DNA from 2 places in the Brevundimonas sp. TWP2-1 genome. Region 1 is predicted to be linked to the other one. Evidence: riboswitches for the same ligand, from Rfam matches in the RefSeq annotation. Region 1 holds a riboswitch; the other holds the start of a gene.

Region 1 (8,767 bases):
CTGTTTGCGACCGCGCGACAGGCGACGACCAGACCGCTTCACCACGACCTTTTCGGCGCGCAGGGCCTGCTGCCAGAAGACCGGCGCGAACTCCGGCTTCTTCCGCATCAGGCGACGGAAAGGATAGACCCATTTGGGGCGGGCGTACTGGGCGCGGATGAACTGGCGCTTGGCCCAGAACGAGCTCTTCAGGATCAGCATCAGGCCCACGGCGATGACCGGAATCCCGCCAGGACCCGGCAGGGGCGCGATCAGAATCCCCAGCAGCACCACGAACAGGCCGCCGATCATCAGCGCCCAGCGTTTCACCAGGCGCAGCATGCGGCTGCGCGGTTTCGAAGGCTGAGCGAGGAGAACAGAGAGGGAGGTCACGAATACGCCAGATGGGGAGGGGAGGTCGTTATGACAACGGTCGCCACGGCCGCGCGATCCCTCGTCGGGAAAGGAAACGACGACCGTGACGACCTTGCCACAAACTTCTTAAGACCCTGCGTCGATGGCGGATCGGTGTCCGGCGAATGACGCTTTGGTCATGAACCGCAGTCGTTCGCCGCCTGTTGCCGACGCGACACGGATCAGCCGTAGCGGACGCCGGTCAACCGCTCGGATTCCGCCCAGAGCCGTTGTGCGATCTCGGCGTCGCGGGCCTGGGGCTTGATCTCGGCGGAGCCCGGCGGTCCCTTCATCTCCATGACGCGTTGCGGTCCATAGTAGTCGCCCCCCTTCACGGTGGGCCCTGTGGCGGCCAGCAGCGTCGGCAGGGCGCCGTCTGCGGCGGAATGGCTGATGAAGGGTTGAAGCAGTCGCCCCGCCGCCATCATAAATCCACCCGCGCCCGACTGGGCCGGACCATTGGCGATCAGGTCGGTCCGGGCGAAGCCGGGGTGGGCCGCCGCGCTGGTCAGCTTCCAGCCCTGCGCCTGGCTGCGCCGGTCCAGCTCGATGGCGAACATCAGCATGGCCAGCTTGGACTGCTGATAAACCGGCCATGGCTTGTAGGCCGTCTTTTCGTAGTTCAGGTCGTCGAGGCGGATGCGCCCGCCTCTGTGGGCGATGCTGGAAAGTTGCACCACGCGCGCCCCCTCATGCCTGGAATGGGTTGCGCTGAGCAGTGGCAGCAGCCGCCCCGTCAGGGCGAAGTGGGACAGGTAGTTGGTGCCGAACTGCATCTCGAAGCCATCGGTCGTGACCTGACGCGTCGGCAGGGCCATGACGCCGGCGTTGTTGATCAGGATGTCGATGGGCCGTCCCGCCGTCAGATGACGGTCTGCGAAGGCGGAGATGGACGACAGGTCGCCCAGGTCCAGCAGGTCGAACCTCACGTCGGCGCCGGGATGTCGTGCGCGGATCAGCCGCTCGGCCTCGGCCCCCTTGGTTGGATTGCGGGCGGCCAGCACCACTTCGGCGCCTTTTGCGGCGAGTACGAGGGCGGTCTCCAGGCCCAGACCGCCGGTCGCGCCTGTAATCATGACAAGCTTGCCGCTCTGGTCGGGAATATCGTCTGTGGTCCAGGTCTTCATTTCGCTATCCTGTCGCTGAAACATGTTGTCTCGAAGGGTTCCGGCTTGCATATCTGCATCCGGTGCAAATATGCAAGAAGTGCAAGAAAAGATTCTTACCGCCGATCAAGGGCTGCGGGAGCGCAAACGGCTGGAAACGCACGCGCGTATCCAGGCCGAGGGCATGCGCCTGTTCCTCGACAGGGGGTTCGAGGCGACGACCCTGGACGATGTGGCGCAGGCGGCGGACGTATCGCGACGAACCCTGCTGAACTATTTCGGCTCCAAGGAGGAGATCGTCTTTTCGGCCAAGGCTGGGTTCCCGCAGATGGTCGCGGACGCCATCGCCGCGCGGCCGGCGGACGAGCCCCTGTTGGACATGGTGGAAAACGCCCTGATCGACCTGGCTCGGCAGCCTCAGTCGGAAGAGACGAAGGCGGTGGCCGTCCTGATCCACAGCACACCCTCGCTGAGGGCAGGCGACCAGGCGAAATACGAACAGGTCGAGCGGCTGCTGGCCGAGGCCCTGGCGGCGCGCAAGGGCCTGGCGTCCGACGACATCGCCTGCCGCGTCGTCGCCGGGACGGCGGTCAGCATCATGAAGCTGTCGCTGGACGTCTGGCTGGCCCATCCCGACGCGCCGCCGGAGACGTTCGGGCGCGCGGCCTTTGCGGCGCTGAGACGGGCGGCGGGCTAGGGATTTCGGGGCTACGAAAGCCCCATCATTCTTCCTATGGCCGTCATCCTAGGGACAAGCCCTAGAATGACGGGACTTAGGGGTGTCGGCTTTACGCCGCCTGGTTCGACCCAGCGGGCGCCGACCAGCGCAGGACCGGCGAGCGGGCGGCGCGGGTTTCGTCCAGTCGTTTCAGCGGGGCGTGGAAGGGCGCGCCCTTGAAGCGGTCGACGTCGCCGGCCTTCGCCGCCTCGGCCAACAGGCGCATGGCGTGGATGAAGCGGTCCAGTTCGGCCTTGGATTCGGTTTCCGTCGGCTCGATCAGCATGGCCCCGTGGACGACCAGCGGGAAATACATGGTCATCGGGTGGAAGCCCTCGTCGATCATCGCCTTGGCGAAGTCGAGCGTGGTGATGTCCGTGCCCTTCAGCCATTCGTCGTCGAACAGGGCCTCGTGCATGCAGGGTCCGTCGGGGAAGGCGGCCGACATCAGGTCCGACAGGCGGGCCTTGATGTAGTTGGCGTTCAGCACCGCGTCTTCGGCGACCTGACGCAGGCCGTCGGTGCCGTGGCTCATCATGTAGGACAGGGCGCGCACATACATGCCCATCTGGCCCTGGAAGGCGCACAGACGACCAAAGGCCTGAACGGCCTCGTCTTCCTCACGCTCGATCAGGCGATAGCCGTTGTTGTCATGCACGACCCAGGGAGCCGGGGCGAAGGGCGCCAGGGCTTCGGACAGCACGACCGGACCCGCGCCCGGACCGCCGCCGCCGTGCGGCGTCGAGAAGGTCTTGTGCAGGTTGATGTGCATCGCATCCACGCCGAGGTCGCCCGGCCGCACCCGGCCGACGATGGCGTTGAAGTTGGCGCCGTCGCAGTAGAAATAGGCGCCCGCCTCATGAGTCAGGCGGCTGATCTCCAGGATGTCGCGCTCAAACAGGCCGCAGGTGTTGGGGTTGGTCACCATGATGGCGGCCACGTCGTCGCCCAGCTTGGACGCCAGATCGGCCACGTCCACGCGGCCGTCTTCGGTCTGGGCGACCTCGACGACGGTGTAGCCGACGAAGGCGGCCGTGGCCGGGTTGGTGCCGTGGGCGCTGGTCGGCACCAGGACCTTGCGGCGCTTCTCATGCTGGCCCGAGGCCTCGTGCGCGGCGCGGATGGCCATCAGACCGCACAGTTCGCCGTGCGCGCCCGCCTTGGGCGACAGGGCGACGGCGGGCATGCCGGTCAGGGTCTTCAGCCAGTGGGCCAGCGTATCCATCAGTTCCAGCGCGCCCTGAACCGTCGAGATCGGCTGCAGCGGATGGATGTCCGAGAAACCGGCCAGGCGGGCCATCTTCTCGTTCAGGCGCGGGTTGTGCTTCATCGTGCACGAGCCCAGCGGATAAATGGCCAGGTCGATGGCGTGGTTCTTTTGCGACAGGCGCACATAGTGGCGCATGGCCTCGGGCTCGGACAGGCCGGGCAGGCCGATCGGGTCCTTGCGAACCAGGTCGCCCAGGTCCGAGCCATCGGTCTTGGGCTCAGCCAGATCGACGCCGGTCTTGCCCCAGCCGTCGCCCTCGAAGATCAGGGCTTCGTTCTGAAACAGGCCCCGGCCGCCGGTCAGGGTGGCGGGCTTGGACTGGACTTGGTTCGGAGCTGTCGGGCGGCCGACGGTGTTCATGGTGCTCATGGTCAGTATCCCTTACGCGCCGAGGACTTTGGAGAGCGACTTGGCGAGGATCTGGATGTCCGCATCCAGGGTGGTCTCCGTCGCGGCGACCAGCAGGACGTCGTCCATGCCGGCGTCGGGGGCCAGGCGGCTGTAGGGCACGCCGGCCAGCACATGGTGGTCGGCCAGGGTCGAGACGACCTCGGCCGCGTTTTTGGGCAGGCGCACCGCGAACTCGTTGAAGAAGCGCGAGGTCAGGATTTCGACGCCGGGGATGGCGGCCAGGGCGTCGCGCGTGGCGACGGCCTTTTCGTGGTTCAGCAGGGCCAGTTTGCGCAGGCCCGTCTCGCCCAACAGGCTCATGTGGATGGTGAAGGCCAGGGTGCAGAGGCCCGAGTTGGTGCAGATGTTCGACGTCGCCTTGTCGCGGCGGATGTGCTGCTCGCGCGTGGAGAGGGTCAGGACGAACCCGCGCTCGCCGTCGGCGTCCACCGTCTCGCCGGTCAGGCGGCCGGGCATCTGGCGGATCAGCTTCTCGCGCGTGGCGAACAGGCCGACATAGGGACCGCCGAAGTTCAGGGCGTTGCCGATCGACTGGCCCTCGGCCGCGACGATGTCGGCGCCCATTTCGCCGGGCGACTTCAGCAGGCCCATGGACACGGCCTCGGTGACCACGACGATCAGCAGGGCGCCGGCGGCACGGGCGGCCTCGGCGATCTTGGTCACATCCGTCGCCGTGCCGAAGACGTTCGGGGTCTGGACGACGACGCAGGCGGTGTCCGGACCGATCTGGTCGATCACGGCGGCCTCGGCGTCGAAGGCCGGGGCCAGGACCTGGGTCTCGACGCCGACGGCGTGGACCACGGTCTCGGTCGCCTTGACGTAGTGGGGGTGGACGCCGCCGCTGATCACCGCCTTGTTGCGGCGGGTCACGCGGGTCGCCATCAGCACGCCCTCGGCCATGGCGGTGGACCCGTCATAGAGCGAGGCGTTGGCCACCGGCATGCCGGTCAGGTTCGCGACCTGGGTCTGGAACTCGTACAGGTACTGTAGCGTGCCCTGGGCGATTTCCGGCTGGTAGGGAGTGTAGCTGGTCAGGAACTCGGACCGCTGGATCACGTGATCCACAGTCGCCGGGACGTGGTGCTTGTAAGCCCCCGCGCCGCAGAAGAAGGGCACGGCGCCGGCCGTGGCGTTCTTGGCGGCCATGGCGGACAGGGCGCGTTCGACCTCCATCTCGCCCGCCACGCGCGGCAGGTCCACCGGCCCGTCCAGCCGCGCCGCGTCGGGCACGTCCACGAACAGGTCGTCGATCGATTTCGCGCCGATGGCGGCGAGCATCGCCGTGCGGTCGTCGGGCGTCAGGGGGAGATAACGCATGGTCTTGTCCTGGGTCGTGAAAGGCCGAAGACCCGCCGACTCTTAATCAGCGGGTCCGATGGGGCTTAGAGGGTGGCGAGGAAGGCGTCGTAGGCGGCCTGGTCCATCAGGGCGTCCAGTTCAGCAGCGTCCGACACCTTGATCTTGGCGAACCAGCCGTCGCCTTCCGGGGCGGCGTTGACCGTTTCCGGCGCGGTCGACAGGGCGTCGTTGGCTTCGACCACTTCGCCCGAAACGGGGGCGTAGACGTCCGAGGCGGCCTTGACGCTCTCGACCACGGCGAAGCTGCTTCCCTTGGAGACAGTCTTGCCGACCTCAGGCACTTCCACGAACACCACGTCGCCCAGGGCGTCGGCGGCGTGTTTGGAAATGCCCGCAGTGGCGATGTCGCCGTCCAGGCTGACCCACTCGTGATCCTTGGTGAACTTCATGATCTGATCCTCAGACGGTCTTCGGTTTGCGGTAATAGCGTTGCGCCACGAAGGGCATGGCGACGACTTCGGCGGCGGCGGTCTTGCCGCGCACGATGACCTTCAGGTCCGTGCCCAGCGCGGCATAGGCCGGCGGCACGAAGCCCATGGCGATGTTCTTGCCCAGGGTGGGGGAGGGGCCGCCCGAGGTGACCTTGCCGATGACGCTACCGTCCATGTCGGCGATCTCGGCGCCTTCGCGGGCCGGGGCGCCTTCCTTGACGATCAGGCCCACGCGGACGCGCGACGGACCGTCGGCCAGTTCCTTCAGGATGCGGTCGGCGCCGTTGAAGTCCGCGCGCTCCTTGCGGGACTTGGACAGGGCGAAGATCAGCGCCCCTTCGACCGGGCTGGTCGTCGGGTCGATGTCGTGGCCGTGCAGCGGCAGGCCGGCTTCCAGGCGCAGGCTGTCGCGGGCGCCCAGGCCGATCGGTTTGACGCGGGCGTCCTCCAGGATGGTGTTCCACACCCGCTCGGCCTGATCCGCAGGCACCGAAATCTCATAGCCATCCTCGCCGGTATAGCCCGAACGCGAGACATAGCAGTCGCAGCCGAACAGCATCAGCCGGGCGCATTCCATGAAGCCCATCTCGGCCAGGATCGGCTCATGCGCGGCCATGACTTCGGCGGCTTCCGGTCCCTGGATGGCGATCAGGGCGCGGTCCAGCACGGTCAGCTTGGCGTCGCCTTCCAGGTTCGCGTCCCAGAAGGCGAAGTCCTCGTCCTTGTTGCCGGCGTTGACGACGACGAACAGGCCGTCATGGTCGGGGCGGCCGGCCATCAGGTCGTCGATGATCCCGCCGTCCTTGTTCAGCAGCAGCGAATACTTCTGTTTGCCGGCCTTCAGGATTTCATAGTCGCCGGGCACGAAACGCTCGAACTGGGCGGTGGCGTTCTCGCCGGTGATCTTGCACTGGCCCATGTGCGACACGTCGAACAGGCCGGCGTGTTCGCGTGTCCAGCGGTGCTCGGCCAGGACGCCCTCATACTGGACCGGCATGTCATAGCCGCCGAAGCCCACCATCCGGGCCCCGAGGGCGCGGTGCGCGGCGTTCAGGGGCGTGGTCTTCAGGGCTTGATCGGTCATGGTTCAGGCTTTCACGGTCGCGTTTGGTGGCGGAGCTCCGCCGTCTTCGCGCCCCCGCTGTCCTGAAGCCTGAGAGATTCCGGCGACCAAATCATGTCGCCTTGCTCCGTCGGCGCGCCCATCAAGAGCGACTTTCCAGCGTCCGTATGCTATCGCGGTCCGTTTGCCTGAGCGTTTCCGGGGCGGTTGCGCCTTCGGCGTCGAGCCTGGTTTCCCAGTCAAGAACTCTCCCGCGAGAGCACTCGACCTAAGCCACCGACTCCGGCTCCAAGTCAAGCGCCGTCGGCTTTTGGAGGCGGTTTGGCGTCTTCATTATCAGCGGTGGCCTCGCCGGTTGACGCGTCGCTCTTGCTCTCAAGCCGTCGGCCCGCCAAGAACGGTGCGACGCTCCCAGCCGCACCCGGACCGACCGCATGACCGCCGACCGCACCCGCCTCGACGCCCATATCGCCGCTTTGGACGCGCCCGAGGGGCTGAAAACGGTCCTGACCGTCGTCGCCGCCACCTGCGCTGAAATCAGCAAGCTCGTCGCCGGCGGCGCCCTGGCCGGCGCCCTCGGCGCATCGGGTCAGATCAATGTTCAGGACGAGGAGCAGAAGAAGCTCGACGTCATGACCAACGACATGCTGACCGATGCGCTTCTGGCCAGCCCCGTCGTCGCCGGGGTCGCGTCCGAGGAAATGGACGAGGTCCAGCCGGCGGCCCATTCCACCGGCGATTATCTGGTCCTGTTCGACCCGCTGGACGGCTCGTCCAACATCGACATCAACGCCATGGTCGGGACCATCGTTTCGGTGCTGAAGTCCGCGACGCCTTCGCCGACCGAGGCTGACTTCATGCAGCCGGGCCGCAATCAGGTCGCGGCCCTCTATGCCCTCTACGGTCCCCAGACCATGCTGGTCCTGACCACCGGCGCGGGGGTGAAGGGCTTCACCCTGTCGAACGACGGCGACTGGATCCTGACCCACGACGCCATCGCCATATCGCCGGACACCAAGGAGTTCGCGATCAACATGTCCAACCTGCGCCACTGGTCCGAGCCGGTGCAGACCTACATCGGCGACCTGCTGAAGGGCGATGAAGGCCCGCGCGGCAAGAACTTCAACATGCGCTGGGTCGCGGCCATGGTGGCGGACGTCCACCGCATCCTGATGCGCGGCGGCGTCTTCCTGTACCCGTGGGACAGCCGCGAGCCGACCAAGCCCGGCAAGCTGCGCCTGATGTACGAGGGCAATCCCATGGCCTTCCTGGTCGAACAGGCTGGGGGCAAGGCGACGACGGACGGCGTGCAGCCCATCCTGGACATCCAGCCCGAGCATCTGCACCAGCGTATCCCCGTCGCCCTGGGGTCGGCGAACGAGATCGACGCCTACGCGGGCGTCTGATGAAGGTTTCCGGGACCGACGCACTTCTGGTCATCGACCCGCAGAACGACTTCTGCGAGGGCGGCAATCTGGCTGTCGCAGGCGGGGCGGGGATCATGCCGCTGATCAACCGGCTGGCGGATCGGTTCGACAAGGTGATCCTGACCCAGGACTGGCACACGCCGGACCAGATTTCGTTCGCCTCCAACCACCCCGGCGCAGCCCCCTTCACCGAGATCAAGGTCGCCTACGGCCCCCAGATGCTGTGGCCGGACCACTGCCTCCAGGGTTCGCCGGGCGCCGACTTCCATCCCGACGTCGCGTCAACGGTGGAAAAGGCCCTGGCCGTGATCCGCAAGGGCTATAATCCCGCAGTCGATTCCTATTCCGGCTTCTTCGAGAACGACCATCGCACCCCGACGGGCCTGGCCGGCCTTCTGCGCGACCTGGGCGTGACCCGCGTCTTCCTGGCGGGCTTGGCCTTTGACTACTGTGTGCGCTTCACCGCCGAGGACGCGGTGCGGCAAGGGTTCGAGGCCGTGGTCATCACTGACGCCAGCCGCGCGATCGCGCCCGAAACTGCGGCGGCGGCGCGGGACAGTTTCTGGACGCTGGGGGTGACGGAGATCGA
Region 2 (8,767 bases), on a different contig from region 1:
ATCCAGAGGCGAAGAGCGGCCGCGATACTGCCGGTATCGCCTCTATGTCGCGTTAACGTGGACACTTTCGCCCGAACCGGATTGCGCGACGCATCAGCCTCCGCTATCGACGCCGTCGCAGGAGACGTGGCCGAGTGGCTGAAGGCAACGGTTTGCTAAATCGTCGTACCCCGTAAGGGGTACCGAGGGTTCGAATCCCTCCGTCTCCGCCACGCACCTTCAGCTGGATGTCTCCAAGCTCAACATCTTCCAAGAACCTCTGAAGCTGCCGCGGCTTAGGCTCGCCAGTCTGGGCTATTCACCCCCTCTAACCTCCGTGACTTCCCGCGTTCGCCGCAGAATGTCGGGCTGCGTCTCTGCGTGCCCGACTTGACCGACGATTTCCCTGCTAACAGGGAAATTTCGACGATTCTTGGAGGCGAGAATACAAACCGCCGTGGGCAAACGCCCACGACGGCTGAAGTCAAATCCTGCGACCCAAGCCGCATCAGGGAAATTGTCAGGGAATCATAGCGCCGAAGATTTCGCGCTACGCCGACAAGACGGTAGCGCTGACGTGATCATTACTTGGAGACAGGAAGCGGGTTTTCTTCACTTCGACGCCGATAATCGTGTAGTAGGGTCCAGCCCTGCTTCCAGCACTCTTTCGAGCAGCGTCGATGCAAGCGGCTGGGTCATGGTCGGGCTCAATTCTGAACGCTACAGCTTTCCGGTGGAACTCCTACGAGGGGACTGAGCCAATAAGCTTCAGTGATTGCGCCGCGTCCGGTCCTGGCGCTTTTCCGAAATGAGAGTGCAGGGCGATTTGCGCCTAAGCGGCATTTGCGGAGATGGGACCGGTCACTGAAATCCATTCAGCTTCGTCGAAAACTTAGGCCAATATCCTTAGGTAAGAAGTCGAAAGACAATCCCTCCAACCAGGCCAGATCTCTTCCCGCCGCGATTGCTCAAGTGAAACTGGGCGTCTTGGGCTTCAGCGAGAGTGTGAACGATCGCCAGGCCGAGGCCGGAGCCGGACGCTTGGGATGAGGCGGCGCGGAAGAAGCGGTCGGTAAGGTGGGGAAGCGTGGCTTCATCGACGCCTGGGCCGTGATCCCAGACGCAGATCGCACCCGTCGTTTGAACATGCACGATCACAGGCGGTGCGCCGTGGTGGAAGGCGTTGTCGATCAGGTTGAGGATCTGTTCGGTGATGAGGTCCTCGGCCCCGAGGACGGTGACCGGTTCGGCTGGAAGACGAAGACGCAGGGCGCCGTCAGGAAAGCTGCGGCGCTCACGGGCGGCCTGGCAGGCGCGGCGTGCGGCGCGGCCGAGGTCGGCGGAAGACTCGATGCGGGCGCCGTCGGCGCGGGCCGTGGACAGCAGTTGTCCGACGAGGCGCGTCATGCCGCTGACGGCGTCGCGAGAATCGGCGAGCAACCTTCTCTCCTGATCCGTCCAGGGACGGGAAGAGCCTGCGAGGAGTTCGAGATTGGCGGACACCACCGACAGCGGCGTGCGCAGCTGATGCGAGGCGTCGGCTGCGAACCGCTGAATGCCTGAGGTCGAGGTCTCCAGCCGCGCGAGCAGATGGTTGAAGGCGTTCAGAACCGGCCAGAACTCGCGCGGGGCCAGATCGACATTGGTCGGGGCGAAGTCGGCCGAGGGGCTGGGGCGGCGCGTCAGATCGTCGATCAGACGTTTGAGCGAGTTCAGGCCCCATTGCAGGGCAGGCCAGATCAGAAGGGCGGCTAGCACGACCAGAAGGCCGGGAAGGAGCAGCATGCTGCGGTAAAGCTCGCGCAGACTGGCGCGGCGGGAGTCCAAACTTTGGGCGACCGAGACGCGGATGGGGGCGTCGCGGCCAGGGATGATCAGGGTCTGTTGCGCCATCCGCACCGAAACGCCCCGGACCGACAGGTCTGCGAAGACCGGGCGGTCCGCCTGGGCCTGAGCGAGGTTGGGCAGTTCTGAATAGCCAGTGACGAGCCGGTCGCCTTCGCTGACGCTGTAGAAGACGGCGTCACGCTCGGGGCCGTCCAGCAGGGCAAGCGCCCAGGGTTCCACGTTCACGGTGATGCGGTCATCCGCGACCGACACGGTCTCGCGGATCGTTTGCAGCGCGCCGGCCAGCAACCGGTCCGCATTGTTCGCCACCACCCGCTGGGCCGTCCAGGCGCCGACCGCCAGGACGACGACGGCGAAGATCGCCAGCGGAACCACCTGTGCGATCAACAGGCGTGTGACCAGGCTGTGGGAACGGGCAGGCCGGGCGCGGCTCATGGATCGAGGCGATACCCGCGACCACGGATGTTGGTCACGGCGGGGCCGTCGGGCTGAAGCTTGCGACGCAGCCGTCCGACGTGGATTTCCAGCGCATTGAGGGACGGCGCCTCGTCCTGCGGGAAGACCTCGGCGGCCAGCAGGTCGCGGTCCACCACCTGTCCCGGCCGGGACGCAAGGACGCGCAGGGCGGCCCATTCGCGGGGGCGCAGAGCAAGGTCTCGGTCGTTGACCAAGGCGCGCCCGGTGCGCCAGTCGCAGAAGAGGGTTCCGACCACGACCGCGCCGGCGGCCTGTCCCTGACGCCGGCGCACGATGGCGCGCAGGCGCGCGACCAGTTCCGACGGAGCGAACGGCTTGACCAGATAGTCGTCGGCCCCGAGGTCCAGGCCCGCGACGCGGTCGCCGAGCGCGTCGCGCGCCGTCAGCATCAGAACCGGCGTCGACGATCCTCGACGCCTCAGGGTTCTGAGCACTTCGAAGCCGTCGATGTCGGGCAGGCCGATGTCCAGGATGGCGGCGTCGAAGACCTCTGCGCTCTCCAGCTGCAAGGCCTGTTCGCCGCTGTCGATACAGCTTGCCTCGAAGCCCGCCTCATGAAGACTGGCTTCAAGCGAATGCCGCAGCGCCTTGTCATCTTCGACGACGAGTATTCTCATGGCGACGGAACGGGGCGACGGATCATGCGCGACACCATAGCCAGAAAGCCGGAGCGGTGAAGACGGATCGACGACATCTGCTGATGGGGCTGGCGGGAGGCATGGCCGGATTGGGCGCCGCCGCCTGTTCGTCGGAACCGGAGGGGGCGGGCACGGCGCAGCGTGTGCGCTGGCTGGCGCGTCGCGAAGGGGCGCTGCACATCCTGACCAACACCAGCCTTATGGGGCCGGTGCTGGAGGCCTTTCGTCGTCGCTGGCCCGGGATCAGCGTGCGTCTCGAAGACATAAACTCCACGCGGATCGCCGAACAGGTTCGCGCGCTGGCGGATACGGGGCAGGACGGGCCGGATCTGGTCTGGAGCACGGCGATGGACGTGCAGGTCAAGCTGATCAACGACGGCTATGCCCAGGCCTACAAGTCCCCGCATCGGGCGGCGATGCCCGATGGGTCGGTGTGGCGCGACCAGGGGTATGGGCTGACCGCCGAGCCGATCGTGTTCGCCTACAACAAGGGCCAGCTTGCGGGCGATGTCGTGCCCCGCAGTCACGCGGATCTGCTGCGGTTGCTCAGGACGCGGCCTGACGTCTTCGACGGACGCGTCACTCTCTATGATGCGGAACGCAGCGGCGTGGCCCTGATGCAGTTGTCGGCGGACGTGCAGATCTATCCCGACGCCTGGCCGTTGATGGAGGCGCTGGGCGCGCAGCGTCCGCGACTGGACACCTCGGGGCAGAGGATGATGGCCCAGATCGCCGATGGGCGGATGGTGTTCGCCTACAATATGAACCGATCCTACGGCGAGTCCTGGGCCGAGCGTGTTCCCCAGATCGGACTGATCACGCCTGACGACTATCATCTGTCCGTGTCCCGGGTGGCCTTCATTCCCCGCAACGCCGCGCACCCGAATGCGGCGCGACTGTTCCTGGACTTTCTGCTGTCGCGCGAAGGCCAGCGGGTGATCGGCGCGCTGGGTGTCCGGCCGGTGCGCGACGATGTCGATGCGCCCATACGTCCCGCTTCGCCCGGCGTTCGGCCTATCCGTGTGGGGCCGGCCCTGCTGGCCAATCTGGATCAGGCGCGCCGTGCGACCCTGCTGACGCGCTGGGACACAGCGATGCGTTCTGGCGTCAGGGCGCCCTCGGATCCTGCAGCGCCCTGAGCGTTCCTGTGGATAAGTCCACAAAGTCCGAAACCCGCCTTTCTGTCACGCCGCCGTCACTGCCGCATGAGCCGCCGTTCGAGCGCGGCCATAAACGATGCGCGCCGATCTGGAAGAGCAATGAAATGCGAACCTGGCGCTTATTGCCGCAATAAAATTGCGGTTTTCACGTATTTGACACCAGGCGCGGGGTCGATCTTACTCAGCTTCAGCAAGGCGGGAGAAATCGGCTCCGGCCGACGCCGAAGGCGCAACCGCCCCGGAAACGCTCAGGCAAACGGACCGTCTTGCTGAAGGAACGCTGGAGAGAAGGACGGGTCCGGGGGATCCGCCCTCGCCGAAGGAGAAACGGGTCGCAAGGCCCCGAAGCTCTCAGGCCTGATGACAGCGGGGGCGAAACGACGCCGCAGAGCGTCGCTCGCGTCAGACACCCCTGGGGAGGGGCGTCATCTTTATGAGGACCATCGCCTTGTCTCGTCTCAACCGCCATCTGACCACCTGCTGCAGCGCCATCGCCCTTCTGTCGTGCGCCGGGATCGCTCACGCACAGGACGCCCAAACCGCTCAAGAGGCCGCCGCCTCGGTGGACGACATCGTCGTCACCGCGTCCCGGATCGACCGGGCCGGCTTCCAGGCGCCCACGCCCACCATCCATCTGACGGCCGAGGATCTTTCGGTCGGCGCGCGCCAGAACATCGCCGCCGCGCTGAACGACATGCCTCAGTTCAAGGCCAGCAGCTCGCCCCAGACGACCGGCACCAACACCGGCGCCGGCAATGCGCCGGTCGATCTGCGCGGCCTGGGGATCAACCGCACGCTGGTCCTGATCGACGGGCGACGGGTGTCGAGCGAGAACGACCTCAACAGCATTCCGTCCGTTCTGGTGAAGAGCGTCGACGTCGTCACCGGCGGTGCATCCGCAGCCTGGGGTTCGGGCGCCGTCGCCGGCGTTGTGAACATCGGCATCGACCGCTTCTTCACCGGCGGCAAGCTGGGCGCCGAATACGGCATCTCTTCCTTCGACGACGCCGAGCAACAGCGGTTCGAAGCCGCATGGGGCACGCCTTTCGCGAACGGCCGCGGTCATTTCGTGATCGGCGGCGAATATCTGGACAATGACGGCGTCGTTCCCAAGACCTCGCGTCCGGCCATCGGTCGCTGGGCTCAGGTCTCGAACGGCGCAGGCGCGTTTGTCACCGTTCCCAACGTCGGCTTCTCCAACGCGGCCTACGGCGGTCTGATCATGTCCGGCGTGAATGCTGGCAAGGTGTTCAATCCCGACGGCACGCTGCGCGCCTTCAACTATGGCACGGTGGTCGGCACGAATACGGTCGGCGGCGAGGGGCCGTCGAACGACGACCTCAGCCCCCTGGTCACGCCCCAGCGGCGTTACGCCGGTCTGGCCAGCGCCACCTACGAGCTTTCCGACAAGCTGCGGCTGACGGCCGACGTTCGTCACTCGCGGATGTGGAACAACTACATCTGGTTCGGCGATCACAACCGCGGCAATCTGACGATCAAGAACGACAACGCCTTCCTGTCTGCGGCGATCAAGCAGCAGATGGCGGCGGCGAGTCAGACCTCCTTCACCATGGGCCGCTTCAACTCCGACCTGTCCTATTCGACGATCGATTTCGAGCGGGTCACGACCCAGGCGACCATCGCCCTGGACGGCGAGTTCGGCGACAACTGGCGCTGGGGCGCCTACTACAGCCATGGCGAATACGAGAACAATATCGACACGCCGGGCTTCCTGCTGACCACCAACTACGCCCAGGCGGTCGACTCGGTCATCAGCCCCGTGACGGGGCAGGCCGTCTGCCGCGTGACCCTGACCAACGCCAACTCCGGCTGCGTGCCGATCAACCTGTTCGGCCTGGGCGCACCGTCACAGGAAGCCATCGACTATGTCACCGGCACGCCGCAACAACGGACCACGACGAAGCTGGACGTCGCCGGCGTCAGCCTGCGCGGCGAGCCCTTCAGCCTGCCTGCGGGGGACGTCTCGATCGCCGTCGGTCTGGAGGCCCGCAAGGAGCAGACCGATCAGCGCGTCGGTGAGCTGGATGCGGCCAAGGCGTTCCAGACCTTCAGCTTCTCGGCCATGTCGGGCGAGTTCACCGTCAAGGAAGCCTTCGGCGAAATCTTGGTGCCGATCGTTCGCGACCTGCCGGTGCTGAACAATCTGGAATTCAACGCTGCGGCCCGCATATCGGACTACGACACCACGGGCTCGATCTGGTCGTGGAAGGTCGGCGCGACCAACGAGTTCTTCCCAGGTTTCCGCGGGCGCATCACCCAGTCGCGCGACATCCGGTCGGCGAACCTGGCCGAACTCTACACCACCACCACGACCGGCTATAACAACATCAACGACCCCTTGAAGGGCCAGACCGTCTACACGCTGAACAACGGCGGTGGTAACCCGAACTTGGCGCCGGAAACGGCGGACACCCTGACGCTGGGACTGACCTATTCGCCTCCGTCGATCCCCGGCCTGAACATGTCGGTCGACTACTACAACATCAAGATCGACGACGTGATCACGACGATCGCGCCTCAGGATCTGGTCAGCCGCTGCTTCAACGGCAACACCGCCCTGTGCGCCAATGTCGATCGCGACGCCTCGGGCAATCTGATCCGCACGCGGTCCACCTATGTGAACCTGGCCGAGTATCACACCGACGGCATCGACGCCGAAGTCTCCTATTCGTCCCCGGCGGACCTGTGGGTTCCGGGCGCGACCGGACGGGTACAGATGCGCCTTGTCGGAACCTGGGTGAACAGCCTGACGACGGACGACGGCATCTCCGAGATCGAATACGTCAAGTCGCAGGGCTACGCCTTCGGCCTGGGCGTGCCGGAACTGCGGGTCAACGCCAGCCTGGGCTGGCAGGGCGAGGTGTTCGGCGCAAACCTGCGCGCCCGCTACATCTCGGAGGGCGTCTACAACAGCACCGTCAAGATCGTGAACAACGACATCGACGCCTTCACCTATGTCGATCTGGGGCTGACGGCCGATCTGGCCCATTACGGCGCCGACGGCGTTGAGCTTTACGCCAATGCGACCAACCTGTTCGACAAGTCGCCGCCGGATGGGTCGCTCTTCTCTCCGTACTACGACGTCGTCGGTCGGTACGTCACGGTCGGCGCGCGTTACCGCTTCTAGTTCGGGTAGTGCGTGCCCGGTCGCCGGCTTCGTTCTCCCGATCGGGAGCCGGCGACCCCTTCTTCTTTCCCCCAGTTCACGGTCTGAATGATGATCTCTCGTCTCCCGCTGGCCCTTGCGCTCGCCCTTTCCGCAGCGCCCGCCGCCTTCGCCGAAGCGCCCAAGCCGGCCGCGATCGTGGCCGATGGACTGCCGGCGGTGCCGGACGATCTGGTCGCTGCGACCCAGCCCTATCTGCAGGCGCGTCGCGCCGCCTTCATGGGGTGGAACGCCGCAGACCGGTCCATGCTGGTCAAGACCCGGTTCGGCGCCACGGACCAACTCCACGTCGTGGCGTCGCCCGACGGCGCCCGGACCCAGATCAGCTTCGAGGCGGAGCCGATCGTGGGCGGCGCGTTGTCGCCTTCCGGCCAGACCCTGCTGGTCCAAAAGGACAATGGCGGGGATGAGTTCTATCAGCTCTACACCCTGTCCGGCGGCCGGCTGAATCGCATCACCGACGGCAAGAGCCGCAACTGGTTCGGCGCCTGGAGCCCGGACGGTAAACGTGTCGGCTATGCCTCGTCGCGCCGCAACGGCGCCGACATGGACCTCTATGTCGTCGATCCCGCCGACCCCTCGACCGACCGTCTGGTGGCGCAGGTTTCGGGCGGCGGCTGGAACATCGCCGACTTCTCCAAGGATGGGGCCAAGGCCCTGGTTCTGAACCGGATGTCGATCAACAACGCCGTGGTCTATGAGCTGGACCTGGCGTCCGGCCGCATGACCCCGCTGACGGATCCGGCGGCGCAGGTTTCTTATGTCGATCCCAAATATGCGGCCGACGGCACGGTCTGGGCGACGTCCAACAAGGACAGCGACTTCCTGCGCCTGGGGCAGATCGGGCAGGGCGGGTTCGTCCCCGTCAGCACCGAGGCGCGATGGGATGTCAGCGATTACGCCCTGGCGCCGGACGGCAGCTTCATCGCCTATGCGGTGAACGAGGCGGGCGTCTCGCGGCTCAAGGTCATGGATGTCGCCACGGGCGCCGTGCGCGTCGTCACGGGCCTGCCGGAGGGCGTCATCCCCTACAGCATCGGCCCCGCCATCGACATAGCCCCCTGGGGCGCGATCGGGCTGAGCCTGTCCTCCGCCCGCGTGTCGGGAGACGCCTTCTCCATCGATCCGACCACATTGGCGGTCACCCAGTGGACCCACAGCGAGACCGGCGGCCTGGACCCCGCGATCAACATCGAACCCAAGCTGGTGGAGGTGAAGAGCTTCGACGGCGAGACCGTGTCCGGCTTCCTCTATCAGCCCGATCCGGCCAAATTCCCCGGCAAGCGCCCCCTGATCGTCGATATCCACGGCGGCCCGGAAGGCCAGACCCGTCCCGATTTCCTGGGCTCTCAGAACTATCTGCTGAACGAACTGGGCGTGGCGATCTTCTTCCCCAACGTGCGCGGGTCGTCGGGTTACGGCACGCGTTTCGTTAACCTGGACAACGGCCCGTTCCAGCGCGAGAATTCGGTCAAGGA

What was found. A riboswitch is a leader RNA that binds a small molecule or an ion and turns the genes downstream of it on or off. The one in region 1 is predicted to bind glycine.
Region 2: another riboswitch for glycine. It lies ahead of ACP7BH_RS02020 (TonB-dependent receptor domain-containing protein); the one in region 1 lies ahead of gcvT (glycine cleavage system aminomethyltransferase GcvT).

What each region holds. Positions count from the first base shown of each region.
Region 1 is NZ_JAFCWR010000002.1:56,888-65,654, reverse strand. It holds gene ACP7BH_RS10530 (hypothetical protein) at 1-321, opposite strand, end outside; gene ACP7BH_RS10525 (oxidoreductase) at 576-1,520, opposite strand; gene ACP7BH_RS10520 (TetR family transcriptional regulator) at 1,591-2,196, shown strand; gene gcvPB (aminomethyl-transferring glycine dehydrogenase subunit GcvPB) at 2,288-3,856, opposite strand; gene gcvPA (aminomethyl-transferring glycine dehydrogenase subunit GcvPA) at 3,869-5,215, opposite strand; gene gcvH (glycine cleavage system protein GcvH) at 5,281-5,646, opposite strand; gene gcvT (glycine cleavage system aminomethyltransferase GcvT) at 5,657-6,772, opposite strand; glycine riboswitch at 6,828-6,913, opposite strand; glycine riboswitch at 6,918-7,015, opposite strand; gene ACP7BH_RS10495 (class 1 fructose-bisphosphatase) at 7,186-8,157, shown strand; gene pncA (bifunctional nicotinamidase/pyrazinamidase) at 8,157-8,767, shown strand, end outside.
Region 2 is NZ_JAFCWR010000001.1:381,598-390,364, forward strand. It holds tRNA gene ACP7BH_RS02000 (tRNA-Ser) at 121-212, shown strand; gene ACP7BH_RS02005 (sensor histidine kinase N-terminal domain-containing protein) at 886-2,262, opposite strand; gene ACP7BH_RS02010 (response regulator transcription factor) at 2,259-2,921, opposite strand; gene ACP7BH_RS02015 (ABC transporter substrate-binding protein) at 2,978-4,081, shown strand; glycine riboswitch at 4,289-4,376, shown strand; gene ACP7BH_RS02020 (TonB-dependent receptor domain-containing protein) at 4,551-7,250, shown strand; gene ACP7BH_RS02025 (S9 family peptidase) at 7,341-8,767, shown strand, end outside.